One region of the Arthrobacter sp. TJ-254 genome, then DNA from elsewhere that is predicted to be linked to it. Evidence: predicted binding sites of a transcription regulator. Region 1 holds the regulator's gene; the other holds the start of a gene.

Region 1 (14,730 bases):
GCCCTTGACAGCGAAAAACCTTCGGTGGTTTCCACCGCTACCCTCGCCCTTCAGGGGCAGATCGTCGGGCGCGACCTGCCCCGCCTGCTGAAGGCGGTCGGGCCCTCCCTGCCGCGCCCCGTGGATGTGGCGCTGCTGAAGGGCCGGGCGAACTATGTGTGCAAGCACAAGCTCGGGGGAGGGTTCCCGGAGGAGGACGCCCGCGACACCCTCTTCTCGCTCGGCGAGGACACCGCGGCTCCGCATCCGGCACCCGGTGCCGCACCAGGAGGCCCCGCCAGCGCTCTCGGGCGCGAAGTGGTGCGGCTGCGCGAGTGGGCCGAGGACACAGCGACCGGAGACCGCGACGAGCTGGTGCCCGGGGTGAGCGACCGCGCCTGGCGGCAGGTCTCCGTCAGCAGCATGGAGTGCCTCGGCGCGCAGAAGTGTCCGATGGCCGCCGAGTGCTTCAGCGAGAAGGCACGGGAGAAGGCGGCATCGGCCGACATCGTCATCACCAACCATGCGCTGCTTGCCATCAGCGCCTTCGAGGGCATCGCGGTGCTGCCCGACTACGACGTCGTGGTGATCGACGAGGCACACGAACTGTATGACAGGGTGACCGGCGCGGTCTCCGGTGCGCTGTCCGCGTCGATGGTCAGTGCCGCCGCCACGGCGGCCCGGCGCCACGCCTCGATCCGCACCGACCCGCTCGATTCCGCCGGGCGCGCCCTCGAAGCCGCGACGGCGGGCCTGCAGTCGGGGCTGATGCCGGGCCCCCTGTCCGAGGAACTCGAGCAGGTGCTTGACCAGGTGCGTGAAGCCTCGCGTGCGGCGATGTCGGACATCAAGCCGGACGGGAAGTCCGAGGCCGCCGACGCCGACGGCGGCAGGCAGCTCGCCCGCTCGCGGCTGCTCGTCGTCTTCGAACTGTCGGAACGGCTCCTCGGGGCGGCGGCAGCGAACGAGGTCGTCTGGGCCTCGCGGCCCAGCACCTTCACCCCCGGCGCGGGGTACGCGCAGGTTGACGAAAGCGCCCCCGCAACGCTCAACGTGGCTCCGCTGTCGGTTGCGGCACGGCTGCGTGAGGGGCTCTTTGCCGACCATACGGTCGTCCTCACCTCGGCCACCCTTGCGATCGGCTCCGAATTCGGCCCGGTGGCGGGATCGCTGGGCCTCACCGGGACAGGCGCCCCTTCCTGGACGGGCGTGGACGTCGGCAGCCCGTTCGACTACCCCCGGCAGGGCGTGCTCTACGTGGCCAAGGACCTCCCAAAACCCGAACGCGGCACCTCGGAGGCCCAGCTGGAAGAGCTCGCGGCCCTGCTGAAGGCCTCAAACGGGGGAGCGCTCGGGCTGTTCTCCTCGAGGCGTGCCGCCGAGGAGGCCGCCGAGGCCCTGCGCCCCCGCTTTGGGTTCGAAATCCTGTGCCAGGGGGAGTCCTCCCTGTCGTCGCTGGTGAAGCAGTTCTCCGAGGAACCGGACACCTGCCTGTTCGGGACGATGTCGCTGTGGCAGGGCGTGGACGTGCCCGGCTCGTCCTGCCGGCTCGTGGTGATCGACCGCATCCCGTTCCCACGGCCTGATGATCCGCTGATGACGGCACGCACGCGGGCCGTCGCGCGGGCGGGGGGCAACGGGTTCATGAGCGTGTCGGCGACCCACGCCGCTGTGCGCCTGGCGCAGGGCGCGGGACGGCTGATCCGTGCCAGCGGAGACCGGGGCGTTGTCGCTGTCCTCGATTCGCGGCTGGCCAATGCGCGGTACGGGTCGTTCCTCAGGGCGGCAATGCCGCCCTTCTGGTCGACCACCGACCGGCCCACGGCGCTGGGAATCCTCGAAAGGCTTTCGGCCGGAGTGCGCTGAGCCCGGCGGGCGGGAACCTCAATGTCCAGCCCGCCAGGCCGGCCGGGCCGCCTCGCCCGGCCGGTCAGGCAGCGAGCCAGAACGCCCCCGCGTCCGGCCTAGAGGGCGCGCATCACCGAAACGACCTTGCCCATGATGCTTGCGTGGTCGCCAAGGATCGGTTCGTACCGGGTGTTCTGGGGGAGCAGCCAGGTGTGCCCGTCGCGCTGGCGGAAGGTCTTCACCGTCGCCTCATCGTCGAGCAGCGCCGCAACAATGTCGCCGTTCTGGGCGCTCTGCTGCCGGCGGACCACAACCCAGTCACCGTCGCAGATTGCGGCGTCGATCATCGAGTCCCCGGAAACCCTGAGCATGAACAGCTCTCCGTGCCCCACGAGCTGGCGCGGCAGCGGCATGACGTCCTCGACCACCTGGTCAGCCAGGATCGGACCGCCCGCGGCGATCCGCCCCACCAGCGGCACGAGGGCCGTGTCGACGGCCGCCGGGAACTCCAGCGTGCGCAGGCCCTGCTCCGCGGCTCCCGGCTGCCCTGCCGCAGCCGCGGGCCGGTCGCCCAGGGTCAGCGGAAGGAGCACCTCCATGGCGCGCGGGCGCTTCGGGTCGCGCCGCAGATAACCGAGCCGCTCCAACTGGGAAAGCTGGTGGGTGACGCTCGAAAGGCTGGCGAGCCCCACGGTGTCACCAATTTCGCGCATTGACGGCGGATACCCGTTCGCAGCGATCGACCGCTGGATCGTCTCGAGGATCTTCATCTGCCGCGGGCTCAGCCCCTTGGGCACCGTGCGTCCACGCGGCCTGCCGCGCAGCGGTGTGGCCACCGGATCGGCGACCGGGCCGGCTGCCTCCGCCGACGCTCCGGCCTGCGGCGCGCCCGGCGCCCCGCTCCCTGCCGTGCTCTGCTGTGCCACTGGCCTGTCCTTCCGTGTCCTGCCCTGCCCCCGCCGGCCCGCATGGACCTGTTTTGTCGGTGGCGTCTGGTCTTGTGGGTCGTGGCGGAAACAGGGCCCGGTCCACCCACTTCGGATTCCTGCTCCGCCTGACCTCAACGCTAGGCCAGTACCACCGTGTTTTCAAACATATATTCGAGCGAGTCTCGACAAAGTTCGATGACAAGTGCTAAGAATAACCAGTACGGAAATAGAAGACTTGTTCTAATAAAAGCTCGGCACAGGTTGGATGTATTCGAAACTCCAGAAGAGGTGCACGTCATGACCGCAACAACAGTCCCACTCGCCGGAACGGCCGCTCGACGGCCCGCAGCCAGAAGCGGGGCGGCCCAACTGAACAGCCCCCTGCGGCTCACGCGCCGGGGCCGGCTGCTGCTCATCGGCGCGCCCGTGGTGCTTGTCGTTGCGGCCCTCGTGTTCCTCGCCGCGGCCCTCACCGCCCCGGCTAAAGCCGAAACGACCGCCGGAGCATTGACCGAGACAGTCAGCGTCAACGTCGCCCCCGGTGAAACCCTCTGGTCGCTGGCCGCCGAATTCGCCCCCGAGCGCGACCCCCGCGACGTGGTTTCGGACATCGTCGAGCTGAACAACCTCGGATCCTCGGTTGTCCAGGCTGGCCAGGCCGTCGCGGTGCCCGTCGCCCGGTGACCCTGCCGGCCCGATCCACGCCGCTTCAATTCAGCCTGTCCGATTCAGCCGTCCGCGATCCTACGGTTTCAGATTGCCGCAGCGGCCGGGCCGTCCCTTAAACTCGGAGGGTGACCGACCGCCTTGAGTCCCTGTCCCGCCTCCCGCTCCGAGAAAACCTCGTGGGGCTGCACCCGTACGGGGCCCCGCAGCTCGACGTCCCCATCCTGCTCAACGTCAACGAGAACACCCACGGCGTTCCCATGGATGTGCATGCGGCAATAGTCGAAGCGGTAAGCAGCGCGGCGGTGGGACTCAACCGCTACCCGGACCGCGAGTTCTCCGAGCTCCGGGCCAATCTCGCCACATATCTCGGCCACGGACTCACGCCCGATCAGGTCTGGGCCGCGAACGGGTCGAACGAAATCCTCCAGCAGATCCTCCAGGCCTTCGGCGGGCCCGGACGCACAGCGATCGGTTTTCCCCCCACGTACTCGATGTATCCCCTGCTCGCCGGCGCCACCGACACCCGCTATGTGACGGCGGACCGCGACGCCTCATTCAATATCGGCGCGGAGGAGGTGGCCGATGCCGTCCGCACCACCGGGGCCAATGTGGTCTTCCTGTGCTCGCCGAACAATCCGACCGGAACCGCGCTGGGCCCCGATGTCGTCGAGGCCGCCTACGCGGCGGGGGAGGAGGCGAAAGCCATCATCATCGTTGACGAGGCCTACGCCGAGTTCGCCCATGAGGGCACTCCCAGCGCGCTCACGCTGCTCCCGGGACGCGAGCGCCTCATCGTCTCGCGCACCATGAGCAAGGCGTTCGCCCTCGCCGGAGCCCGCCTCGGCTACCTTGCCGCGGCCCCGGAGATCGCCGACGCCCTGCGCCTGGTGCGGCTTCCCTACCACCTTTCAGCCATCACCCAGGCTGCCGCCAACGCGGCCCTGACCCACGCGTCGACCCTCCTGGCGAACGTCGAGGCGATCAAGGGCCAGCGCGACCGCATCGTTTCGGAGCTCGGCGCCATGGGCCTGGCCCCTGTTCCCTCGGATGCCAACTTCGTCCTCTTCGGAGGGCTGCCGGAGCCGCGGCGGGTCTGGCAGGGGCTCCTGGAGGCGGGGGTGCTCATCCGCGACGTGGGCATTCCAAACCACCTGAGGGTCACCGCGGGGACGGAAGCCGAGACTTCGGTGTTCCTTGACGCCCTGAAACGGCTGCTTTGACCGTCGTCTCCTAGACTTGTAGGTATGTGTGCTGCCGCCGGCCACCGGCGGGCGGCGCAGTTTCGAATTTTCCCCAACACGAAGGACCGTCATGACCGTGCAGATCTCCGCCGGCCGCACTGCCCGGATTGAGCGGATCACCAGCGAATCGAGCGTCTTCGTCGAAGTGAACCTCGACGGCACCGGTGAATCCGACATCAGCACGACGGTGCCGTTCTTCGACCACATGCTCACCGCCCTCGCGAAGCATTCACTGATCGACCTCACCGTGAAGTCAACGGGCGACACTCATATCGATGTTCACCACACGGTCGAGGACACGGCGATCGCGTTCGGCGAGGTGCTCTACGAGGCGCTGGGCACCAAGGCGGGGATCCGCCGCTTCGGGGAGGCGACCGTTCCCTTGGATGAGGCCCTGGCCCATGCCGTCGTCGACATCTCCGGACGGCCGTTCCTCGTGCACGGCGGAGAACCGGCCGGCCAGGAGTACCACCTGATCGGCGGGCACTTCACCGGGTCGCTCACCCGCCACGTCTTCGAAGCCATAGCGCTCCATGCCCGGATCTGCCTCCACCTCAATGTGCTTGCCGGACGGGATCCGCACCACATCGTCGAAGCGCAGTTCAAGGCGTTCGCCCGCGCACTGCGGGCCGCAATCGAAACCGATCCCCGGGTCACCGGGATTCCCTCAACGAAAGGCGCGTTGTAACAGTGTCCAAGGTGACAGTGCTTGACTACGGCTCGGGCAACGTCCGGTCGGTGGTGCGCGCCCTCGAAAGGGTCGGCGCGGAGGTCACCCTCAGCGCCAAGGCTGACGACGTACTGAACGCCGACGGCCTCCTCGTGCCTGGCGTAGGGGCGTTCGCGGCCGTCATGAAGGGGCTCAAGGACGTCGACGCCCTGAGGATGATCGGCCGGCGCGTCGCCGGAGGCCGTCCCGTCCTTGGCATCTGCGTGGGACTGCAGATCCTCTTCGACGAGGGCGTCGAGCATGGTGTGCGTACCCCCGGAATGGGGGAATGGCCGGGCAACGTCGAGCGGCTCAAGGCCGACGTCGTCCCGCACATGGGCTGGAACACGGTCCGGCCGCCCGCCGGGTCGGCCCTGTTCGACGGCATTGAAGACGAACGCTTCTACTTCGTCCACTCCTACGGCGTGCAGCGGTGGGACTTCGAGGTGACGCAGCCGGACATGCGGCCGCCGCAGGTGACGTGGGCCGACCACGGCGGAGAATTCATCGCCGCCGTCGAAAACGGGCCCCTGAGCGCCACCCAGTTCCACCCCGAGAAATCCGGCGACGCCGGGGCACAGCTGTTGAGCAACTGGACCAAGGGACTCCGGTAGCCGTGCTCAGCGTCCTCATGATGGGTCTGGCCGGTCTGCTGATCGGCGGCGCCATCTCCTTCCGGAGCCAGGGCCTGCCCAAAGCCCTCAGCATCAGTTTCTGGGTCCTCGCGGGCATGGCCCTGGTCGGTGCCTACCTCTTCACCCTGCCCGGATGACCCGACCGCAACCCTCCCGATAAGCCCGTCGAAAGAAGAAAATGAGCCCCTTCACCGAGACTCCCAGCCTCGAACTCCTTCCCGCAGTGGACGTCGCCGACGGCCAGGCCGTGCGCCTGGTCCAGGGGGAGGCGGGCAGTGAAACCAGCTACGGTGATCCGCTTGACGCGGCCATGGCCTGGCAGGACGCCGGCGCCGAATGGGTTCACCTGGTGGACCTCGACGCCGCCTTCGGGCGCGGCTCGAACGCCGCGCTGCTGGAGCGCGTGGTGCGCAAGCTTGACGTGAGGGTTGAACTGTCGGGCGGAATCCGCGACGACCGTTCCCTGGAATCGGCCCTGGAGCTAGGCGCCGAACGCGTCAACCTCGGAACCGCCGCGCTGGAGAACCCGGAATGGACCGCAAGCGCGATCGCGCGGTACGGCGACGCGATCGCCGTCGGTCTCGACGTGCGCGGCACCACCCTTGCCGCCCGCGGCTGGACCCAAGAGGGCGGCGACCTCTGGGAGGTCCTGGAGCGGCTCGAGGACGCCGGATGCGCGCGGTACGTGGTGACGGACGTGACGAAGGACGGAACCCTCCGCGGGCCGAACGTCGAACTGCTGCAGCAGGTGCTCGAGCGGACCTCGCGCCCTGTCGTGGCTTCCGGCGGAATTTCAAGCCTCGACGACATCGCCGTCCTGCGCCAGATGGTTCCCAGGGGGCTTGAGGGAGCCATTGTCGGCAAGGCGCTCTACGCCGGCGCCTTCACCCTTCCCGAGGCGCTCGACGTCGCGGGACGCCCGGAACCCCGCGGGTGACAGGGAGGGAGCTCCCGGCGCATATCGCCGCCGCCCTCGCCGGCAACCTCACGGATTCAGCCGGCAGGCCGTGGGCCGGCCGCGACCTCTCCGGCGGGGGCAACCCGCTGCACAACTTCGACGCCGACGACGGCACCGCCGCTCCGGCCTACACGGCCGCGGTCGAGGCCCTGCTGGAGGGCACCGGTACTGAAGAGGACGTGGTTGCGGCGCTCGGATCGGTGCGGGTCTTCATTCCCATCGTCGCCCAGCTCGCCGAGGCCGCCGTGGGGGTCGGGGGAGCTTCGGACAAGGAAGCGGATATGGCCCTTGTCACGCTGAAGGCCCCCGGCGGGCGGACGGCGCTTCCGGTGTTCAGCTCCAACGCGGCGCTCCAGGCATGGCATCCCGAGGCCCGCCCCGTGGCGGCCTACGCCGCACGCGCGGCGCTTGCGGCGGTGGCGGAAAACGCCGAACTGCTCGTCATCGATCCCGGGGCCGATTTCACGTTTGTTGTGCGCCGACCGGGGTTGTGGGCGCTGGCCCAGCAGACGCGGTGGATCCCGTCCTACCGCGACCCTGCGCTCACGGGCGTGGTCTCCCCGGTCAGCGCCGGGGAGGCTGACATCCTTGAGGTCCGCCTGGGTGCAGGTTCCGGCGTGGCGGCGCGGGCGGCGGACGGTAGGCTTGCCTCCGGCGGCGGAACCGGTCCGGAGCTGCGCATGGAGGTTCGCCTGAAGGCGGGACTGTCGCCGACCGCAGTGAGGGATCTCGTCGGCCGGCTGCGCGCTTCGCTTTCGACACGGAGAGAATTCGTCGAGCGGGTCGACTCGCTCGAAATCAAGATAATCAGCTGAACGCGCGGGAGACCCGCGGAGAGAGAATACGCCTGTGAACTTCGCTGTCTACCGCGAGCTGCTTCGAATAGTCCCGGTCCGCAGGCTCCTGCTCGTCGGCATGATCGCGCGGTTCCCTCACTCGGCGGCCGGGGTGCTGCTCACCCTTCACGTCGTCCAGACCCTCGACCGCGGCTATGCCGCCGCCGGTGCGGTTGCCGCCCTCGTCACGATCGGCATCGCCGTCGGCGCCCCCTGGCGGGGGCGGCGCGTGGACCGGGTGGGCCTGCGCCGCGCACTGATTCCCTCAATCATCGCCGAAGCGGTGATCTGGTCGATCGCCCCGCGTCTGCCCTACGAATGGCTACTGCTCGCAGCCCTGGTGGGAGGGCTGTTCACCCTTCCGGTGTTCTCGGTGGTCCGGCAGTCCCTCGGCGTGCTCGTCGAGGGAAAGGCGCGGCGCACCGCATTCACCCTCGATGCGATAGCCACGGAAACCATCTTCATGGTCGGCCCGGCGACCGGCATCGTTCTCGCAACCCAGGTCTCAACGGTTCTCGGGCTGACCCTTATCGGGTTCGCCACCGCCGCCGCAGGGCTGATGCTCATGGCATTCAATCCGCCGACGCGCACCGGCCAGCCCGGCGCACTGCCCGCCCCCACCGAGGCGGAGGACACGGCGCTGGCGGTTGAAGCAATGGTTTCTTCGGCGCCTGCCCACGTCAATGAGGCCTCGGCGGAGCTGCTGTCCCGGGAAGGCCGGTCCGTGGGCACGAGGATGCGCGGAAAGCTCAGCGCAGGCTTCCCCTGGCTTACGGTCCCGCTGGCCGTCGTCATGGCGGTCGCCGCGGCGGCCGGACTCGCCCTCTCCGGCACTGAGGTCGGAATCATCGCGACCCTCGAGCAAACGGGCAAGGACAACCAGATCGGCCTCGTCTTCGCCGCCTGGTGTGCGGCATCGATTCTCGGCGGGCTCCTCTACGGTGCCCTCCATAAACCCATCTCCCCGATGCTCCTCCTGCTGGGCATGGGAGTGCTGACCATCCCGATGGGCTTCGCCGAGGACACACTGTCCCTCTGCCTGCTCTCGTTGGCTCCCGGCCTGCTGTGCGCCCCCGTGCTGTCCGCCGCTTCGGAGAAGGTGGCGGAACTGGTGCCCGAGAAGCGCAGGGGAGAGGCGATGGGCTGGTACGGCTCTGCCCTGACCTCCGGCGTGGCCGTCGGTGCGCCGCTGGCGGGACTGCTCATCGACACTGTCGGACCCTGGGGAGGATTCGCCGCAGTCGGCGGGGTCGCAGGGCTCATCGGCGTTGCCGGAATCGCCGCGCAGCGGGTACGCCGCCGCCGGGTTGATTCCCGCCGTTAGCGCCGGTCTGGGCGTCAAAATGCCCGGGCAGGCAGGCAGGCAGGCAGGCAGTGCCGGCCGGGCCCAGGGCCGGAGTTCCACACCGCTAGCAGCCGGCCCGGGCCCAAGAAGCCGGGACAGGCGGTGCCGGCCGGGCTTCTCGGGGCTGGGCGATTTCGTGGACTAGTTGACCGGGCCGGTGAACTTCTCGCCGGGGCCCTTGCCCGGGGCATCCTGGATCTGCGAGGCTTCGCGGAAGGCGAGCTGCAGCGACCGCAGGCCGTCGCGCAACGGGCCGGCGTGCTGGCTGCCGATTTCGGGGGCGGCGGCCGTCACGAACCCTGCAAGGGCGGTGATCAGTTTGCGGGCCTCGTCGAGGTCCTTCAGTTCCTCGGCGTCGTCGCCTGCTGCAAGACCGCACTTGACGGCCGCGGCGCTCATGAGGTGCACGGCCGAGGTGGTGATTACCTCAACCGCCGCAACTTCCGCGATGTCGCGCATCTGCTGGTTCACTTCGGCTGCGGCATCCGCCGCTTCGCGGGGTGCTGATTCTTCGACGAAACTGCGTCGCAGTGACGACGGAAGATCGCCGGCGTGCTGCTCTCCGGTGGAGGCGGCTGACGGATTGCTGTCTGGGCTGTTCATACTGGTAAGCTTGTCACAGACCGACTGAACGCCGTTACTCTTCCTGCCCTTGGCGGGTATGGGAAAAGACACGTTCGGTATGCAAGCGGAGTCCTCTCCCACCCGCGATTGCCTGGTGCTTCCGATGAAGCGCTTCAGGCAGCCGGGTTCTGGTCGGTGCAGGCGCTGACAGCGCCGGAGTCACCCGGTTCAGCAACCGGGCGGCGCCCCAGCACTGATTTCCCGAGGCCTTCGATTGCTCATGCAATTGGAGGCCTTCTTCTGTTGCAGGGGTCCTCGACATTAGAGAAATCAGGAGCTACACATTAGCGAGCCAAGAATCAATGATCGTATCCGCGTCTCCGAGGTGCGGCTGGTCGGACCTGCCGGCGAACAGGTGGGGATCGTCCGTATTGAGGACGCACTTCGACTTGCAGCCGAGTCCGACCTTGATCTTGTTGAGGTAGCGCCGCAGGCCAAGCCGCCCGTCGCCAAGCTCATGGATTTTGGTAAGTACAAGTACGAAGCCGCGATGAAGGCGCGCGAGGCGCGCAAGAACCAGACCAACACGGTCCTCAAGGAAATCCGCTTCCGGCTCAAGATCGACACCCACGACTACGAGACCAAGCGTGGCCACGCGATCCGCTTCCTTGGCGCAGGTGACAAGGTCAAGGCGATGATCCAGTTCCGTGGACGCGAACAGCAGCGGCCCGAGATGGGTATCCGGCTGCTCCAGCGCTTCGCCGAAGACGTGGCCGAGGTTGGCGTCGTCGAGTCGTCCCCGCGCATCGACGGTCGCAACATGGTGATGGTCATCGGCCCGGTCAAGAACAAGGCTGAAGCCAAGGCCGAAGCCCGCCGGGCAACGCAGCGTGCCGACGCGAAAGCCGCCAACGAGGCAGCGAAGTCCGGCGGAGGTGAAGCACGCGTTGACGTTTCAGGTGCCAGCGGCGCTCCGCTGACCCAAAGCCTTGCCGACCTGCTTCCCGAGGGATACTCGATCACCGGCAGCGAGACTGCACCGGCCGAGGAATCGGCGCCGAGTGTCGAAGCTCCCGCGGAGCCGAAGGCCGAGCAGGCACAGGCGGCGCCGGCCGAGCAGGCCCCTGCCGTGCAGGCACCTGCCGCCGCGCCCGACGCGAAGGAAGCTGCACCGAAGGCCGCCGCCCCGAAGGCAGCAGCTTCGAGGCCGGCAAGCGCACCGGCAGCCAAGCCGGTCACCGCCCCCGCCGCCGCCCCGAAGGCAGCAGCGCCGGCCCCTGCCGCCAAGCCGGCCGCCGCGCCAAGTCCGGCCGCAGTGAAGCCTGCCGCCGCACCCAAGCCTGCAGCTGCTCCCAAGCCTGCTGCTACGCCCAAGCCGATGGCGGCGCCCAAGCCTGCCGCGGTGCCTAAGCCAGCCGGAAGGACGGCTCCCGCGAAGAGCCCGTCGAGCCGGCCAAAGCCTGGAAGTTCCGAGTAGGAGCCTCCCAGCTCTTGGGATCCCCATCGGGTGACCAAGTAAAACCACAGGTGCTTCCGGGCGCCGTCACACCGCTGACAACCGTCTGCGGCTACCAAAAGGAGATCGGTTCGCATGCCGAAGATGAAGACCCACAGTGGCGCCAAGAAGCGCTTCAAGCTGACCGGAAGCGGCAAGCTGAAGCGCCAGCAGGCAAACCGCCGCCACTACCTTGAGCACAAGTCCTCGACGCTGACCCGCCGCCTTGCCGGCGACAAGATCGTTTCGAAGGCCGACACCAAGGTCATCAAGAAGATGCTCGGCGTCTAAGACCACACCAACCTTTCCGGGAAAGCGCCCCTATCGGGGGAGAGCTGCGGCTCAGGCCGTGCCGGATGAACTACTGAAGGAGTACGCACGTGGCACGTGTGAAGCGGGCGGTAAACGCCCACAAAAAGCGTCGGGTTATTCTTGAGCGCGCAAAGGGCTACCGCGGACAGCGTTCGCGCCTGTACCGCAAGGCCAAAGAGCAGCTGCTGCACTCGTTTGTGTACAGCTACGGCGACCGCCGCAAGCGCAAGGGCGACTTCCGCCGCCTGTGGATCCAGCGCATCAACGCTGCATCCCGCGCCAACGGGCTCACCTACAACCGCCTGATCCAGGGCCTGAAGGCCGCAGAGATCCAGGTTGACCGGCGCATGCTTGCCGACCTCGCCGTCACCGACGGCGCCGCGTTCGCAACGCTGGTCCGCCTCGCCAAGGAAGCACTGCCCGCCGACACCTCGGCGCCGGCAGCAGCCCAGGCACCGGTGGCCAAGGCTCCCCGGGCCCCCAAGGCCAAGGCCGCAGCGAAGGCCTAGGTTTCCGTTGCCGGCCCGCCGGCAGGAGCCTGAAATTTCATGACTGTATCCGGACGCCCCGAGACAGCGCCGATGTCCAATCCCCGAGCAGATCGGGTGAAGGAGGTTGCGCGGCTCGCGGGGCGTCCGGCGCGTTTAAAGCGCCGGCAGTTCCTCGCCGAAGGGCCGCAGGCCGTACGCGAGGCACTGCGAGCCCACACCTCGCACCGGGTGGACGGTGGGCCGCCCGTCGTCCTTGAGCTTTACGCAACCCCGGCCGCCGTCGAACGCCACCCGGACATCGCGGAGCTGACCGGCTCCTCCGGCCAGCCCGATGCGCGCCTGGTCACCGATGAAGTGCTCGCCGCAATGTCATCGACCGTCACTCCGCAGGGGTGGATCGCCGTCTGCTCCTTCCTCGACGTCCCCCTCGAGGCAGTGCTGGAGCGCAGTCCCGCGCTGGTCGCTGTCCTGGTCGAGGTGCGCGACCCCGGGAATGCGGGGACGATCCTGCGAGGCGCCGATTCGGCGGGAGCCGACGCGGTGATCCTCACCGCCTCAAGCGTCGACCTTTACAACCCGAAGACCGTCCGATCCACCGCGGGCTCCCTGTTCCACCTGCCGGTCGTTCTTGGAGCGGAGCCCGGACTCCTGCTTCAAGCGCTGAAGGCGCGGTCGGTCGCCGTCCTTGCCGCCGACGGGTACGGAACCGTTGATCTCGATGCCCTTCAGGACGAAAGCGCCGCCCGCCGGCTCGCGCCCGGGACTGCCGCGGCAGGGCCCGACGGTGCCGCCGCGGCAGGCGCCCGGCTCGAGGACCCGACGGCATGGCTCTTCGGCAATGAAGCGCAGGGCCTGCCCGAGGAACTCACCGGGGCCGCCGACCACAGGGTGGCCGTTCCGGTGTACGGCAAAGCCGAAAGCCTCAACGTGGGAACCGCGGCAACCGTCTGCCTCTACGCGTCGGCCCGCGCCCAGCGCCGCTCCTGACGCCGGCGCTGCCGCACCTTCACCTCGAGCCCCGCCCATCCGGCCCCGCCCATCCGGCACTGCCCATCCAGCCCCGCCGAAGCGCAGGCTCCAGCCTCTTCCGGCAGTCCGGCCCGGCACCCGGCCGCGGTCCGTCAGGCGACGGGCTGCAGCTCCCGCGCCGCGGTGCTCCGGCGGGCATCGATCCTGCCGCTCATGAGTGCGACAAAGAGCCCCACCGCGGCGAGGCCGGCGCCCACCAGCGCGGGAGCGGTGAACCCCCACCCCGCGGCGATGACGACGCCGCCCACGGCGGCGCCAAGGGCATTGGCGATGTTCAGTGCTGCATGGTTGAGCGACGATGCGAGCGACGGGGCCCCGGGGGAGACATCCAACAGCCGCGTCTGAAGCGACGGGATCAGCGATGCGCCGCTGGCGCCGACGAGGAACACGAACAGGAAGGCCGTCGGGGCCCAGCCCACCGCCAGCGGGAACAGCAGGAGGACAACGATGATGACGCCCATCACCCAGTAGATGCTCCCGAGGACGGAGCGGTCGGCGATGCGGCCGCCCACGACGTTCCCAACGAGCATGCCCACACCGTAGAGGGCCACGACAATCGGCAGGACGCCCACCGGCAGCCCGGTGACCTCGGTGATGGTGGGGGAGATGTACGAGTAGACGGCAAAGAAGCCGCCGAAGCCGACCGTGCCGATCAGGAGCGTCATCCAGACCTGGGAGCGGCGGAGCGCGCTGAGTTCACTGCGGATGCTCGCATCGGGGTGAACCTCCTGCAGGGGCACGAACCGCAGGATCAGCAGGAGCGTGGCGAACCCGATGACCCCGACAAGCAGGAACATGGTGCGCCACCCGAACTGCTGGCCGAGCCAGGTGGCGAACGGCACTCCCACGACATTGGCGACGCTCAGCCCCACCATGACCATTGAGATGGCCCAGGCCCTCCTCGTAGGCTTGGCCAGGGACGCGGCGATGACCGCCGCAACACCGAAATAGGCGCCGTGGGGGAGCCCGGAAAGGAAGCGGGACAAAAGCAGCCAGCCGTAGCCGGCGGCGAAAAACGATGAGAGGTTCCCCACCGTGAAGAGCACCATGAGCCAGAGTGCCATCGTGCGTTGGGGCCTGCGGGCGCCGAGCGTTGCGAGGATCGGCGCACCCACCACGACGCCGAGCGCGTAGGCGGAGACAACATGCCCGCCCTCGGTGTAGCTGATCCGCAGGTCGTTCACCATCTCCTGAAGCAGGCCCATGATGGCGAACTCGGTGGTGCCGATACCGAAACCACCCACCGCCAGGGCGGTGATGGCCAGGGACAGCTGGCGGGGCGTGAGGACAAGGGGACGCTGGGAGGCAGCCATTTGCTTCTTTCGGCGTAGGGAGGTGTGCCGCCGGCGGCAGCACACGACGCCGTTGTCCACTGCAAGTCTACGGGGCCGCCTCGACCGCAGCGGTGCCAACCCTGCAGAATGCCCACCCATCCGCCCTCCCACTTCCGTGCCTGCCGAATCCGCGCGTCCCGAATCCGCGCGTGGCCAAAGCGGCGCCGATCTGATTGGCTTAGGTAATGGGCTGGTTTTCTCGCAAGTTGCAGTTACCGCAGAGTGAGCACCTGCGGGAGGACATCAATGTTCCCGAGCCGGGTGCCGACGCCGCTGGAGAGTTCTCCGAGGAGGCCTACACCTCCACGCAGCTCAATGCCGGGCAGCGCGTCCCGGGTGTGAGCCCGCACGGGGAA
Region 2 (14,730 bases), on a different contig from region 1:
CGTTCGGCCGGGGCGCGGAAGGCAAACGCCAATTGGTCGATGCGGGCGAGCGGCGGCTCGAAGTCGACTGCGACATCGAGCTGGGCCTGGGCTTTCCGGGGCACCACCGTGAAATGGTCGAGGCCGCTGGCCTGCCGGTGTGCCCGCCTTCCCTCTTCACCGAACCGGTTGCGCACGTCGGCCGGGTTGAGGGCAGCGAATTCCCCAAGGGACCGGATGCCCAGGCGGCGCAGCAGCACCGCAAGCTTCGGCTGTTCCAGGACGTCGAGGGGGAAGGTGCTGAGGAACCAGGGGGAACTTCCCGGCGGGATGATGCACAGGGGTTCCCCCGAACCGTCGGGGGCTTCGGCGGTTTTGGCTGCCTGCTCCGCGGCGAAGGGGGCGTCGGCGATCCCGATCCGGACATCGGTCAGGCCGATCGCGGCAAGGGTCGCAAACACAACGGACGCCGTCTTCTCTTCGCCGCCGTAGTAGCGGGAAGGACCCTGCACCCGGATGGCGCAGAGACCGGGGCGGATCACCTGGACCCCGGGAACGATTGTCTCGACCGCGGCAAGGACGGGTTCGAAGCAGCGCCGGTCAAGGGCGGGGTCGTAGGGAAGGGCCACGAGGTCCGGGCAGAGGGCCTGCGCTTCGCGGATCCTCAACCCCCGGCGCACTCCGTCCTGGCGCGCGGCGGGGGAGCAGGCGAAGACTTCTCCCCGGGCAACCAGGGCAAGGGCCACGTCAGGGGCGAGGAGGTGTTCCCGGATTGCCGCGGTGATCGGCCAATCGGGGCACCACAGCATCAGCGTCCGGGTTGCGTTGGTTCGGCCGGCCGTCAGCGGCGGCGTCCCGGCCGGTCTTCCCCCCATCAGGAGCTCACCAGCCTTGGCAGGAAGAGCGCATCCCCGCTTTCCCCACCGCCGGCGTCGTGGGCGGATGGGAAGCCGGTGCCGGCGCCGTGCTGCAGGTCCGTCAGCCACAGGTACGCATGCCGGGGACGGCCGGAGGGGTGGGTCGCAGTGACCTTCATCCGGCGCGCCCGCAGGTGTCCCCGCCCCGCGCCGACCCCCTCCCAGGCGCTCTCCACAACGCCCAGGGTGGAGTCGCTCTGCTGCCAGTTTCCCAGGGTGATCATTGCGGTTCCCCGCTGCCGCAGCCGTGCTTTCAACCGTGCGGTGTCGGAGGGTGCCAGATGCTGGGGCGCACGGGTCAGGACCACCGACACAACATCGACCAGGGCGGCGGTGACGGTGAGCCACTGCGGGCCCGGAGAGGGAACAAGGATCAGCCGCTCAAGGTTGATCCCAAACTCCCTGGCCGCCTCGACACTGAATTCGGGCAGGCCGATGACGCTGCACCACGCCCCCGTTGCTGACGGTCCTGCCAGCAGGGCCATGGCCAGGGTCGCCGAATTCCGCACCGAATAGGACCCCCCCGACTGCAGGCCGCCCCCCGGAAGAATCCGGGCCAGCGCCGGCACCGTGGGGAGCCTCCGCGACTCAAGGCGGCTGGTTTGCATGAGGTTGATGCGCGACTGCAGATCCAGCTCGGGGCCGGCCGTGGACGGCGCCTGGAACAGCCGGGGAACCCGGGTCCCGGAACTGTCGGAGGAGGGCTCCCATTCAAGGGCGGGCCCGGCGGCTGCTGGCGTCACCCGTCAATATTCGAATATATGTTCTATTAAGTCAATCGACGAAGGACCGCTCTGCCCGGTGGAAAAGGTGCTATGTGAAAGGGAAGATCGGGCCGCGTGATGCGGTATTCAGCCGCGGTCGCCGCTTTTCTTTTCCCGCTCCGAATCGCGTTCCTTGAGGCGGGCGGCTTCGGCCCGGACGGCGGCCTGGGTGGAGCGCTCGGAAACCAGCCAGGCCGGCGGGGCCTGAAGGAGTGCCGAGATTTCGGCGGTCGTCAGTGCTTCGGTTATTCCGCCGCGGGTGAGCCCGCCGATTGAAATCCCCAGCTTCTGTGCCACCACCGGGCGGGGGTGCGGGCCGTTGCGGCGCAGCTCGGCAAGCCATTCCGGGGGCGTCTGCTGCAGTTCGTTGAACTCCGCGCGGGTGAGCTCCCGTTCCTGAAACTCCTGGGGGGCCGCTGGCAGGAAAATCCCAAGCTTCTTGGCTGCGGTGGCTGGTTTCATTGTCTGCGGGGTTTTTGCGGGGGTCATGTTCCAAGCGTAACCGCGCCCGGCACGGCGGCGCTTTTGGTGCGTTAGTGTGAGATGGTGCCCGAGTTTCAGCCCCGAACCCTTTCCGTCGGGTTTGTCGCGGGCGTCACTCCGGGCAAGTGGGTGGCCCGGTGGCGGGAACGGCATCCGGATGTCCCCCTCGAACTTCACCAGTACGACGACAGGGCCGCCGTCGCCGCCCTGCACGCGGCCGCGGCGGATGTGATCTTCGTCCGCCTTCCCGTCGACCGTACGGGCCTGTTCCTCATCCCCCTTTACGAAGAGCAGCCCGTCGTTGTCGCCTCAAGCGAAAATGCACTCTCCCTCTATGACGAGGTTCCGCTGGCCGAGCTCGAGGCGGAAAAGCGCCTGAGCGTCGAGGAGTGCGGAGGCCCCAAGACCGCCGTCGACGTCGCGGCCTCGGGGGCCGGAGTGGTGGTGCTTCCAATGTCCCTTGCCCGGCTTCACGCCCGCAAGGACGCCGTGTACCGCCCGGTGCCCGGGCTTTCCGGAACGACGATCGCGGTGGGCTGGCTTGAAGGCAACGACTCCGCCGACGTCGAGGAATTCATTGGAATTGTGCGCGGGCGGACCGAACGCAGCTCACGCCAGCCCTCCGCCAAGGAAAATCCGGGGGACGGGAAAAACGCGGCCCAGAAGGCCGCGGCGAAAAAGGCGGCTTCACCCAAGGCCGCTCCCGCGAAGGCGGGTTCACGGGCGGCGCCGTCGAAAAAGGCGGGGGCCCGCAATGTTCCGAAAGGCAAGGCCTCCCCGCAGGGCCGGCGCGGGCGGCGTCGCTAGCGGCGCCGGGAACCGCCACAGGGCACTGCCGCGCGCGGTGGAAGGACCTCAGGCCTCGAAGTGGGTTTCGGGCTCGCCCTGGCCGATTGAGGCAACCACGTTGGCGGCGATGTCCCTCACCTTTTGGTTCCGGCTGCTCGAGACGGACTTGAGGATATTGAATGCTTCCTGCTGGCTGCACCGGTTCTGCGCCATGATGATGCCGATAGCGATGTCGATTGCGGTACGCGACTTCATCGCCGCTTTGAGGTTTGAGACGGAGTCGCTGTGCTGGGCAAGGCGCACCGAGAGCATCAGCGCCTTTGAGGTCTGGCGCACAAACCCTTCGGCGGTACGGATTGTTCCTTCGTCGAACCCACCGGGGCGGGTGGAGTACACGTTCAGTGCCGCCTGAGTTCCTGCTTCAAGGTCGAACGGCACGGCGAGGATGGCTCCCACGCCGCGGGACTTCACATCGGAGAGATACTCCGGCCAGCGCTCGTCGGTGGCGACGTCCGCCACATGAACGGTCTTGTGCTCGATGCAGGCCACAAGGCACGGACCGTCGGCATGGAGGTACTGGATTTCGTCGAGTTCCTTGGCCAGCGGGCTGCTGCTTGCCACCGTGCCTGCGCGCCTGCTCCGAAGGAGGGTCACGCCGCAGAGCACCTCGCCTGAGCGGTCGAACAGCCGTTCCGCAGAGAAGCGTGCGAATTCGTTGAGGAACTCTTCAACGTCGTCGGTGTCGAGGATCAATTCCTGCAGGTAGTCCGTAGGGGATTGCCCGGCAACCTGGTCGGCCATAACTTTCTGGTCCTGTTTCGCTTGGTCATCCGGGTGGAAGCACCGGCACCAAAGAGGCATCCCAGAGTGGCTCAGGGACCGATGCACAAACCCGGAAGTGTTCATGATCGGCCTTCTGCTAGACCGTTATTCAACCTTCATAATACAAGATTTCCGTTTCACCACAGCGCCCCGATTCCTTTTGGCCGGGGCCTGCGGGCCCGGAACAGGCTGTGAGGGAGGGTCTGCTGCAGGGCCCTCCCTCACCGGCGCGGCTCAGACCCTGGCCGGCTCCGTCACCTCGGCGGTGGGCACCATGTTCTCGGCGTCAACCATCCAGGCGTACTGCTCAAGCTTCTCGATGAACCCGTGCAGAATGTCGGCGGTGGTCGGGTCCTCCTCGTCCACCTGGTCGTGGACCTTCCTCATTGTCCCGACGGTCGCCTCAAGCATGCGGACCACCCGTGCGACAGTGTCCTGTGTGGAGACAAGCCCGGCGGGGAATTCCTCGAGCGAGGTTCCCTTAGCCACGGCGCCGCTGCGTCCGTCGGGCACGGCGTGGAGGGCGCGCATGCGCTCGGCCAGCTGGTCGGTGAACAGCCTGGCGTCTTCGATGATTTCATCGAGCTGCAGGTGCATGTCCCTGAAATTCTTGCCGACCACGTTCCAGTGCGCCTGCTTGCCCTGAAGGTGGAGTTCAATCAGATCAACCAGGACGGACTGCAGGTTGTCGGTAAGGGTTGGTGATGCCTTCATGCGTCCTCCAAATGTAGAAAAATGCCCGCGGCGGCGGGCGTGGACTACTGGCGCTTCAGTGGGTTGGACTAGCTTCACCCCAGTCCCCGGCGTTGGCCAAATCCGCCGGAACTACATATCCTAAGGGTACTTATGGTTTTACCGCTCCGTGGCATCGCGTCGGCGGAATGTGGAGCCGGAGTTCCAGTCAAGGAGGATCCGTCATGGCATCAATACAGGAATCAATCGAAGTTTCGGTGCCGGTCAGCACCGCGTACAACCAGTGGACCCAGTTCGAGAGCTTCCCCAACTTCATGGGCGGGGTCGAGTCGATCACCCAGATCTCCGACACCCGCACCCACTGGGTGACGAACATCGGAGGGGTCAAGCGTGAGTTCGACGCCGAGATCACCGAGCAGCACCCCGACGAGCGGGTGGCCTGGAAGAGCGTCGACGGAGAGTCCCACGCCGGCGTTGTGACCTTCCACCGGATCGACGCGAACGTCACCCGCCTGATGGTCCAGCTCGACTGGCATCCGGAGACCTTCGCCGAGAAGGTGGGCGCCGTGGTGAACGCCGACAAGCGCCAGGTCAAGGCCGACCTGAAGCGGTTCAAGCAATTCATCGAGAAGAGCGGCGGCGAGAGCGGCGCCTGGCGGGGAGAGGTCAACGCCCCTCCGACGGGTGAGTCGGCAGCCGCCAGTCCGGCCAACGGCGATCTTCCCGACCTGTCCCTCGATGATCCGGAATCGGGCGGTCCCCGCGCCGGCCAGTAGCGCCCGCCCGGTTTTGGAAGACACGGTTTTGTAGGACACGGTTTTCTAAGAAACACGACCCGGTAAGAAACAGCAAAAGACACGACGGCGGAGCCCCCGGGCCCCGCCGTCGCGTTTTTGGTCAGTTGAAGGTTTCCCCGGCGGCCCGGTGGCCGCCGCGGATCAGCGCTCGGCGGTCGTGATCGCGGCGATCGCCTCGGCTGCCCTGTGCGAGAGATCGGCCGAGATCGGCGCGCTCTTTGCCGCCTTCGCGGCTGCCTGCTGTCCTTCGGCGCTCACGGCGTAGGTCCCGAAAGCCTTGACGACCTCGGCGGACTGTTCGTTTTCGTAGCTGGTGCAGTACACGTGGTACGAGACAAGAACCAGCGGATACACCCCCGGCGCGGTTGTTGTGCGGTCAAGGTCGAGCGAGAGATCCCCTGCGGTGCGCCCCGGCACAACCGAGGCGACGTCGACGGCGGCCGCCGCGGCTTCGGCGCTCACCGGCACGTACTCCGTGCCGACCTTGAGTTTGGCGCGCCCCAGCGGCGGACCGACGGCCGAATCGTCGGCGTAGGTGACCGCACCCTCCGTTCCGGAAACGGTGCTGACCACTCCCGAGTTGCCCTTCGAATTTTCTCCGCGGAGCTCCCCGGGCCAGGTTCCGTCGGCTTCATCGGTCCAGATATCGGGGACGACGGCGTGCAGATAGTCGGTGAAGTTCTCGGTGGTGCCGGAATCGTCGGACCGGTTCACCGGGGTAATCGGCGTGTCGGGAAGATCAACGCCCTTGTTTTGGCCGGTGATCGCCGGATCGTTCCACTTGGTGATTTCACCGCGGAAGATCCGGGCGATGGTTGCGGCATCGAGGTTCAGTTCGGAAATCCCCGGAAGGTTGAAGGCAACACTGATCGGCGCAACGTAGGCAGGGATGTTGAATGCCCCTCCGGGGCCGCAGGCGTCGGTCGATTCGTCCAGCTCCTCGTCGCTGAGGTAGGCATCCGAGCCCGCGAAGGCCACCGCCCCGGCGAGCAGCGCACCGCGTCCTGCCCCCGAGCCGTCGGGGGAGTACTGGACCTGGGCGCGGGGATTGATCGTGGCGAACTCGGCTCGCCAGGCCTCCATCGCTGGGCCCTGCGCCGAGGAGCCCGCGCCGGTGATGGCGCCCTGCAGGTCCGAATCGGCGTTCTGGGCAGCGGCTTCTTGTTCGGGACCGAGCGGGTAATCGGAGCCGCAGGCCGAGAGGCCCAGTGCTAGAAGCGCAGCCGAAAACGGCGCGAGAAATCGGGATTCAACAAGTTTCACGCGTCCGACGTTACAGGCGAACGGGTTGAGGACAAAGGCGGGCTCCGGCCGGGAAAACGCTTAGCCGCGGCGCAGCCGGACGCCGTCTTCCCTGCAGATCAGGCGGCGTCCAGCACCGTCGCTGAGCTGGACCCAGATCACCGAAGCGTCGTCCGAGCGCATGTCGACGGTGCCGCTGAGTTCGGCCCCCGTGGGCGTATGCAGCGTAAGCCGCTCGCCGCGCCGAAGCGCGGTCCAGTCGCTGAGTTCTTTATTGGCGGTCCGGTCGGCCATCGTTGCGCTGCTCCTTCTGTTGCCAAAGACGCGTGCATTACCGTAGGCAACTCTAGGATCCGCTCCTGAACGTGCGGTGAACACCAGCAGACAGTTCCCTGTGGACGCACCGCTTCGACGCCCCTCATCCGCTTCGGTCCTTCTAAAGGGTGCGCCAGTCTCCACTCGTGAGGTGCGACCCCGCCTGGGGGCCCATCTGCAGCATTCCGCCGTCAACAACAAAGGATGCGCCGGTGACATAGCTTGCGGCCGGTGAGGCGAGGAACGCGATGACCGCCGCCACCTCCTTGGGGTCACCGGGGCGGCCAACCGGGATCCCGGGCCGGTCCACCTCACGCGGATCCTGGTCGCCGGCGTCGTTCATGGGTGTTGAAATCTCGCCGGGCAGCACCGCGTTGGCTGTGATTCCCCTGTCGGCGAGTTCAAGGGCGACAGTGCGGATCAGCCCGCCCAGGCCATGCTTTGACGCGTCGTAGGCCGCCGAACCCACCCGGGGCTGTTCCTGGTGGACGCTTGTCACTGCGATGATCCGCCCGCCCCTCCCGGCGTCGGTCATGCGCTGCGCGGCCCGCTGGATGCACACGAACGCCCCGTCGAGGTTGGTGGCAAGGGTGGACCGCCAGGTGTCCCAGTCGGTCTCAAGGAACATCGTGCCGCCGTTGACGCCGGCGTTGTTCACAAAGACGTCAACCCCGCCGAGCTCTCCGGCCAACTGGTCGACGACGTCGCCGCAGGCCGGTGCGTCGGAAGTGTCGAGTTGGGCGATCACGGCCTTCCGTCCCAGCCCGCGGACGGCTTTTGCGGTTTCCTCGGCGCCGTCGGAATCGGAGTGCCAGGTGATGCCGATGTCGCAGCCCGCCTGCGCCAGGGCGATCGCGGTGGCCCGCCCGATCCCCGAATCCGATCCTGTGACGATTGCCGTTGTGGGCGAGAAGTCCATTCCGTCATTTTTTCGGCAGCCGGAGGTGAGCGCAAGGAAAACTAAGGAGGTGGACAGGGCGAAGCCCGGGCCAGGTACTGCGCGCCCGGCCCGGGCTGAAGGATGGAGCGGCCGCGGCCTTCCTTAGGCCTCGACTGTCTTCTGGTCGGTACCGCCCTGCAGCGATTCGCCCTTGACGGCCTCGGAATCCGCTCCGGACATGATCTCGATCTTCCGTGGCTTCGCTCGCTCCGTGACCGGGATGTTGACGCTCAGTACGCCGTTCTCGTACCGGGCCGAGATGGCGTCGATGTCGATTCCCTGGCCGAGGTTGAGCTGGCGCAGGAAGGATCCGCTTTCGCGCTCGCGGGTCAGCCACTTGACCCCTTCGGCTCCGCGGAGGGTACGCTCGGCCCGGATGGTGAGCAGCTGGCCGTCGACGTCGATATCCACGGATCCCGGGTCGATGCCGGGAAGGTCTGCCGTCAGGATGTAGTGGTCACCCTCGCGGTACAGATCCATGGGCATCAGGCGCAGCCCCTGCCGGGGGTCCAGCAGTGCACCGGCGACGCGGTCCAGTTCGCGGAATGGGTCGAACTTCATGGCCATTTGAACAACTCCTTCGCAACGGCCACCGACAGTGGTGGGTCTCCTCATCTCTAGGGTTGAGCGCCCTTCGCTCAACCCGCAATTAAATTAGCACTCTCAGGGGAGAGTGCCAAGAGGGGGGAGCGGTTTTTTTGCCAAGAACGAACAGGCGGGCGTCCCCTCGGAGGAGGACGCCGGCCACGGCGGAAATACCCGTAGACAGGCATGGGGCAAGGGACCGGGAAAGGGTTGCGTGAACTCGCAGGTGGCTGCCCCCCGGCCTCCGGGCTGTTACAGCACAGCACCGGATCCGGCGGTCCAACGAATGGTGCCTGCGCGGGGCCTCGATCCCCGGGCCTTCCGCGTGTGAAGCGGATGCTCTACCAGACTGAGCTACACAGGCAATGGTTCTCCAATAGCTTAGGGCATGAGCGCCGCGGTCCAAACCCGGAAGTGCCGGCAGGGTGCACAGAGCAATTTTCCGCCGGCGGTTTTCTGCCGCAGGGCTCCCCGTTTCGGGTACCGTCGATGGATGCTCCCTTCAACGATCGTCTTTGATGTGAATGAGACCCTCTCCGATCTTTCGCCGATGGAGCAGCACTTCGCCGAAGTGGGCGTCCCCGAGGGGACAGCCCGCCTGTGGTTCACCTCGCTGCTGCGGGACGGATTCGCCCTCACCGCCGCAGGGGCCAACCCCCGCTTCGCCGAGGTCGCCGAGGGCGCGCTCCGGGTGGTCCTGGCCGGCCAGCCCCTGAACCGCAGCGAGGACGAAGCGCTGAAGCACCTGCTTGGCCACTTCCGGACGCTTCCGGTCCATGCCGACGCGGGGCCCGGTATTGCCGCGCTCGCAGAGTCCGGCCACCGCCTCGTCACACTGACCAACGGGCCGCGGGCGGCAGCGGAATCACTGCTGGAGCGCGCTGGCCTCCGCGGACACTTCGACCTGTTGCTTTCCGTCGAGGACGCACCCCTGTGGAAACCGGCCCCCGAGGCCTACGCGCACGCGGCTGAGGCGTGCGGAGAGAAACCCGAGGACCTGATGCTGGTCGCCGCCCACCCCTGGGACATCGATGGCGCCGCCCGTGCCGGCATGCGGACCGCCTGGGTGGACCGGACCAACGCCGCCTACCCCGGGTACGCCCGGACACCGGACCTGGTGGTCGGGGGAATCGCCGACCTGGCACGGCATTCGGGGCACTAGGCCGGTCCGGGAACGCTAGCGGCGCATCAGCCAGCCCAGGGTCAGCGCTCCCATTGAGCGCCGGAAACCGCTCTCGCCGCCGGCAACCTCGAGCGCCGCCCAGACGGCAAGGCATCCGGTGCTTGCGCGGGCAAGAAGCTTCCGGTTGTCCTCGTCCAAGGCCATCAACGAGGCGGCGCCCAGCGCCGCCCAGCCCAGGATGGGGAGGTTGGGAGGCAGGACCACGTTCTGCCGCCCCAGGTCATCGGTGAAAAATCCCATCAGGCACCCTTCTTCTTCGAGGCGGACGGCTCCTTCTTGCCGCCGGAGCCCTTCTTCTCCCGGTTCTTCTCAACACTGCGGCGCAGCGCCTCCATCAGGTCGAGGACATTTCCGCTCTCGTCCTCCTCTCCGGCCGCACCGAAGGTCTCCTCGGTGTTGACCGTGTCGCCCTTTTCGATCTTGGCCTCGATCAGCGTGCGCAGCTGCACCTGGTATTCGTCGGTGAAGTTTTCAGGATCGAAATCCGTCGAGAAGGAGTCGACAAGCGCCGACGACATCTGCTTTTCCTTGGCGGAGATGCGCACCGTCTCCTCAAGGGCGGGAAAGGAGGCCTCCCGGACCTCGTCGTCCCACAGCAGGGACTGCAGCACCAGGACCTCACCGCGGACCCGGAGGGCTCCGAGCCGGCTTTTCTGGCGCAGGGAGAACTGTACGATCGCTGTCCGTTCGGTCTCCTCAAGGGTCTTGCGCAGGAGCACGTACGCCTTCGTCGACGCCGAATCCGGCTCAAGGAAGTAGGAGCGGTCGAACATGATTGGGTCGATCTGCTCGCTTGGCACGAACTCGACGACCTCGATCTCGCGGCTCCTTTCGACGGGAAGGGAAGCGAGGTCCTCATCGCGGAGGATCACCGTGTGCTCGCCGTCGTCGTAGGCCTTGTCGATGTTCTTGAAGTCGACAACCTCGCCACAGACCTCGCAGCGCCGCTGGTAGCGGATCCGGCCGCCGTCCTTGTCGTGGACCTGATGCAGGCTGATGTCGTGGTCCTCCGTGGCGCTGTACAGCTTGACCGGCACGTTGACCAGGCCGAAGGCCACCGCTCCCTTCCAGATCGCTCTCATGGAACAAGTGAACACCACGCCCCGCTCACCAAGCCAGAGCGGGTTCTCCACCGGTCTACGATGGACGGGTGACTTCCGAACCAGCAGAACCCACTGTCAGCCGCACCACCGACGATGACGGCGGGCTGCTGCTGCGTATCGAACAGCGTTTCGCCTTCCCTCCGGCGGTTCTGTGGAAGCACCTGACCGATCCCGGCAAGCTGAGGTACTGGTTCCCCTCCGAGATGGATATCCTGCCGCGCAAGGGCACGGAGGTGCGGTTCTCCGTGAAGGGTCAGCGCCCGCTGCGGGGGACGGTCCTCGAAGCCGAAAAACCCTCCCTTCTCGCCTTCACCTGGGACAAGGAGACGCTCCGCTGGGAGCTGGAACGCGAGGAGGACAAGGGGTGCCGGGTGGTCCTGACGATCACCGTCCCCGATGCTTCACGGCTGGCCACGACCGCAGCCGGCTGGCACCTGACCCTTGCGGGCCTCGATGACCTGCTCAACGAACGCAGCCTCGGGCAGAACCCGGCTCTCTGGCAGGTCTACGTGGACCGCTACCGTAAACAACTGGCCTCTTAGGAGCGGCCGCCCCGGCGGAGTAATCTGGCCTCCGGACACTGGCGTTCGCCCGCCATCCAGATAACACTTGGGGAATGGCACCGAACTCCCGCCAGTCGCAGACGGTCACGGTGCACGGCCGCACCCTGAGGCTGTCGAGCCTGGACAAGGTGCTTTACCCGGAAACGGGAACCACCAAGGCGGAGGTTCTGAGCTACTACGCTGCCGTGGCCGAAGCATTGATCACCCATGCGCGCGACCGCCCGGTGACCCGGAAGCGCTGGGTGCACGGCGTGGGGACCGCCGGAGCTCCGGGGCAGGTGTTTTTCCAGAAGAACCTTGATGCCTCCGCGCCCGACTGGATCGTGCGCCACCCGATTGAGCACAAGACCTCCACCAACCTGTACCCCGTGGTCAACGACCTTGCAACGCTCACTTGGCTGGGACAGATCGGCGCCCTTGAGATCCACGTCCCCCAGTGGCGCTTCGGCCCCGGGGGAGAACCGGGGAACCCCGACCGGCTTGTGCTGGACCTCGACCCCGGTCCGGGAACGGGGCTGCCCGAATGCGCCGAAGTGGCCCGGCTCGCCCGGGACATCCTGACGGACATGGGGCTTGATCCCCGACCAGTCACGACGGGATCCAAGGGCATCCACCTCTACAGCCGCCTCGACGGACGGCAGACCTCCGACCAAGTATCCTTCGTGGCGCATGAACTGGCGCGGGCCCTTGAGGCTGACCATCCCGACCTCGTTGTCAGCGACATGAAGAAGAACCTGCGCAAGGCCCGCGTGCTCGTCGACTGGAGCCAGAACAACAAGAACAAGACAACGGTCGCCCCCTATTCGCTGCGCGGGCGCCTCCACCCCACGGTCGCGGCGCCGCGCACCTGGGCGGAGCTTGAGGATCCGGACCTGGCGCAGCTGGACTACCGGGAGGTGATTCGCCGGTTCGAGGAACAGGGGGACATCCTGGCCGGCCTTGATCCGGTGCGTCCCCCGGAACCGGAGGGCGGCGAAGCTCGGGGAGCCCCGGCGGACCGGCTCTCCAAATACCGTTCCATGCGCGATCCGGCCAAGACTCCCGAGCCGGTTCCCGACGCGGTGGGGACACCCGGCGGGAACAGCTTCGTCATCCAGGAGCACCAAGCGCGGCGCCTCCACTACGACTTCCGGCTCGAACGCGACGGGGTCCTTGTCTCCTGGGCCCTGCCCAAGGGCCCGCCGGCCACGCCGCAGCGGAACCACCTCGCTGTCCAGACCGAGGACCACCCCCTCGACTACGGCTCTTTCGAAGGAAATATTCCCAAAGGGGAATATGGCGCGGGTGAGGTGAAAATCTGGGACAGCGGGACCTATGAGCTGGAGAAATGGCGGGACGGCAAGGAAGTGATCTGCACCCTTACGGGGAGGGAGGACGGCGGACTTGCGGCAACCGGGAGCCGGGTGCGCCGCTACGCGCTCATCAACACCGGCGGATCGGGCGGAGCCGAAGGAAGGAACTGGCTCATCCACCTCATGAAGGACCAGCCGGGCAAGGGTCGCGCACCGGGGCAGGTGCCGGCAGCGGCGCAGGCGGTTTCCACTGACCCGGTGACCGCACGCCCAGCGCCCCCGGACAAGCTGCCCGCGGGCATATCGCCGACGGAAACGGACAGGAGCGCGGAGGCCGCCCTGCCGGATCCGGTTGCCCCGATGCTGGCGACCCTCGGCACGGCGGCGAGCATCTACGACGAGGAGAGTTTCAGCTACGAATTCAAGTGGGACGGGGTGCGGGCCATCGCAACGGTGGCCTCCGGGCAGGTACGGCTGGTGAGCCGCAACGGAAACGACATGACCCCGATCTATCCCGAACTCGCTGACCTCGCCGAGCACGTTAACGCCGAAGCCGCGGTGCTTGACGGAGAAATCGTCGCATTGGACGAGTCGGGGCGCCCGGACTTCGGCCTGCTGCAGACACGCATGAAACTGACCCGTCCCGACGAGATCGCCGCGGCCCGCGCGAAGGCCCCCGTCCGCCTCCTGCTCTTCGACCTGCTGCGCCTTGATGGCACTTCCCTTCTTCCACTGGCCTACACCCAGCGGCGGGAAATCCTTGAGGCGGCCGTCGACAGCCCCTCCGACGGGCATATCCAGGTGCCTCCGGTCCTCGACACGACGCTTGACGAGGCGGTGCGCAAAAGCAGGGAACTCGGTCTTGAGGGAGTCATTGCCAAGCGGCGCACCAGCGACTACGTGCCAGGGGACCGCTCGCCGGCCTGGGTGAAAATCAAGCATCAACAGACCCAGGAGGTTGTGGTTGTGGGCTGGAGGCCGGGCAGGGGCGCCCGCGCCTCGACGATCGGCTCCCTCCTTGTTGCGGTTCCCGACGGCCTCGAGCTCCGGTACGTGGGCAGGGTGGGTTCGGGCCTCACCGACCGGGATCTGGCCGAGGTCAGCTCCCGGCTGCGGAAAATGGCGCGGAAAACGGCTCCCCTCGAGGACGTGCCGGAACCCGACGCCGCCGACGCCCACTGGGTGCGCCCCGCCCTGGTGGGGGAGGTGCAGTACAGCGAACGCACTGACGGTGGCAGGCTGCGCCACCCCGTCTGGCGGGGCTGGCGCCCTGACAAGGAGCCTTCCGACGTCGTCGTCGATTTCTGAGCCCGGACCCGCCGCCGAAGCCTAAGCACGCAACTCATTCCCACAGTTGAAAATTCAGCAAACAGGAGGAGAAAAGATGCCCAGCTTGGATATCGAAAGGCTCGACGCCTGGTGGCGGGCCGCGAACTACATCTCCGTCGGCCAGATCTACCTGCGCGACAACCCGCTGCTGAGGCGTCCGCTCGAAAGCAGCGACGTCAAGGCCCGGCTGCTGGGCCACTGGGGGACAACCCCGGGACTCAACTTCGTCTACGCCCACCTCAACCGCGTGATCGCCGAGCAGCGGCAGGCGATGCTGTTCGTGACCGGTCCCGGGCACGGCGGTCCGGCCAACGTCGCCAACGCCTGGCTCGAGGGGACCTACTCCGAGGTGTACTCCCACATCGGCAGGGACGAAACCGGCCTCAAGGATCTCTTCAAGCAGTTCAGCTACCCCGGCGGGGTTCCCTCCCATGCGGCCCCGGAGTCGCCGGGCTCGATCCATGAGGGAGGGGAGCTCGGCTACGCCCTCGTCCACGCGTACGGCGCCGTCTTCGATAATCCCGACCTTCTTGCCGTTGCGGTGGTTGGCGACGGCGAAGCCGAAACCGGGCCCCTCGCCGCCAGCTGGCACTCCAACAACTTCCTTGATCCCGCGGTGGACGGCGCCGTGCTGCCGATCCTGCACCTCAACGGCTACAAGATCGCCAACCCCACGGTGCTGGCCCGCATGCCCGAGGACCAGCTGACCCAGCTGATGTACGGGTACGGCTACGAACCGCACTTCGTCACAGTCAGCGACCCGCACGCCACCGAGCAGGCCCACCGCCAGTTCGCGGCGGTCCTCGAGGAATGCCTCGCCGAGATCCACGGCATCCAGGACCGGGCGCGCTCCGGGGAGGGCCTCCCGGAGGGGACGCCCCGCTGGCCCATGATCGTGCTGCGCTCGCCCAAGGGCTGGACCGGGCCCGCCGTC

Evidence for each region. The regulator LexA, encoded in region 1, represses DNA repair genes until DNA is damaged. The targets are predictions, from matches to a motif close to TCGAACANNTGTTCGA.
Region 2: a site for LexA is predicted at 1,650-1,665, ahead of imuA' (DnaE2-dependent mutagenesis accessory factor ImuA'). Genes of this name have one in related genera too.

Annotation. Positions count from the first base shown of each region.
Region 1 is NZ_JBZCNF010000006.1:34,446-49,175, reverse strand. Features, by position in the region: gene AC4D14_RS16520 (ATP-dependent DNA helicase) at 1-1,845, shown strand, start outside; gene lexA (transcriptional repressor LexA) at 1,944-2,663, opposite strand; gene AC4D14_RS16510 (LysM peptidoglycan-binding domain-containing protein) at 3,054-3,440, shown strand; gene AC4D14_RS16505 (histidinol-phosphate transaminase) at 3,551-4,645, shown strand; gene hisB (imidazoleglycerol-phosphate dehydratase HisB) at 4,737-5,354, shown strand; gene hisH (imidazole glycerol phosphate synthase subunit HisH) at 5,357-5,989, shown strand; gene AC4D14_RS16490 (hypothetical protein) at 5,992-6,147, shown strand; gene priA (bifunctional 1-(5-phosphoribosyl)-5-((5-phosphoribosylamino)methylideneamino)imidazole-4-carboxamide isomerase/phosphoribosylanthranilate isomerase PriA) at 6,189-6,947, shown strand; gene AC4D14_RS16480 (SseB family protein) at 6,944-7,783, shown strand; gene AC4D14_RS16475 (MFS transporter) at 7,818-9,128, shown strand; gene AC4D14_RS16470 (DUF1844 domain-containing protein) at 9,291-9,752, opposite strand; gene infC (translation initiation factor IF-3) at 10,099-11,190, shown strand; gene rpmI (50S ribosomal protein L35) at 11,305-11,499, shown strand; gene rplT (50S ribosomal protein L20) at 11,589-12,029, shown strand; gene AC4D14_RS16450 (TrmH family RNA methyltransferase) at 12,069-12,998, shown strand; gene AC4D14_RS16445 (MFS transporter) at 13,133-14,353, opposite strand; gene AC4D14_RS16440 (hypothetical protein) at 14,581-14,730, shown strand, end outside.
Region 2 is NZ_JBZCNF010000004.1:362,785-377,514, reverse strand. Features, by position in the region: gene AC4D14_RS13325 (DNA polymerase Y family protein) at 1-854, opposite strand, end outside; gene imuA' (DnaE2-dependent mutagenesis accessory factor ImuA') at 854-1,639, opposite strand; gene AC4D14_RS13315 (DUF5997 family protein) at 1,748-2,149, opposite strand; gene AC4D14_RS13310 (LysR substrate-binding domain-containing protein) at 2,207-2,950, shown strand; gene AC4D14_RS13305 (ANTAR domain-containing protein) at 2,999-3,733, opposite strand; gene AC4D14_RS13300 (Dps family protein) at 3,989-4,468, opposite strand; gene AC4D14_RS13295 (SRPBCC family protein) at 4,672-5,223, shown strand; gene pstS (phosphate ABC transporter substrate-binding protein PstS) at 5,386-6,507, opposite strand; gene AC4D14_RS13285 (hypothetical protein) at 6,568-6,780, opposite strand; gene AC4D14_RS13280 (SDR family oxidoreductase) at 6,923-7,720, opposite strand; gene AC4D14_RS13275 (Hsp20/alpha crystallin family protein) at 7,844-8,308, opposite strand; tRNA gene AC4D14_RS13270 (tRNA-Val) at 8,614-8,690, opposite strand; gene AC4D14_RS13265 (haloacid dehalogenase type II) at 8,820-9,488, shown strand; gene AC4D14_RS13260 (hypothetical protein) at 9,504-9,749, opposite strand; gene ku (non-homologous end joining protein Ku) at 9,749-10,591, opposite strand; gene AC4D14_RS13250 (SRPBCC domain-containing protein) at 10,660-11,154, shown strand; gene AC4D14_RS13245 (ATP-dependent DNA ligase) at 11,229-13,775, shown strand; gene AC4D14_RS13240 (phosphoketolase family protein) at 13,852-14,730, shown strand, end outside.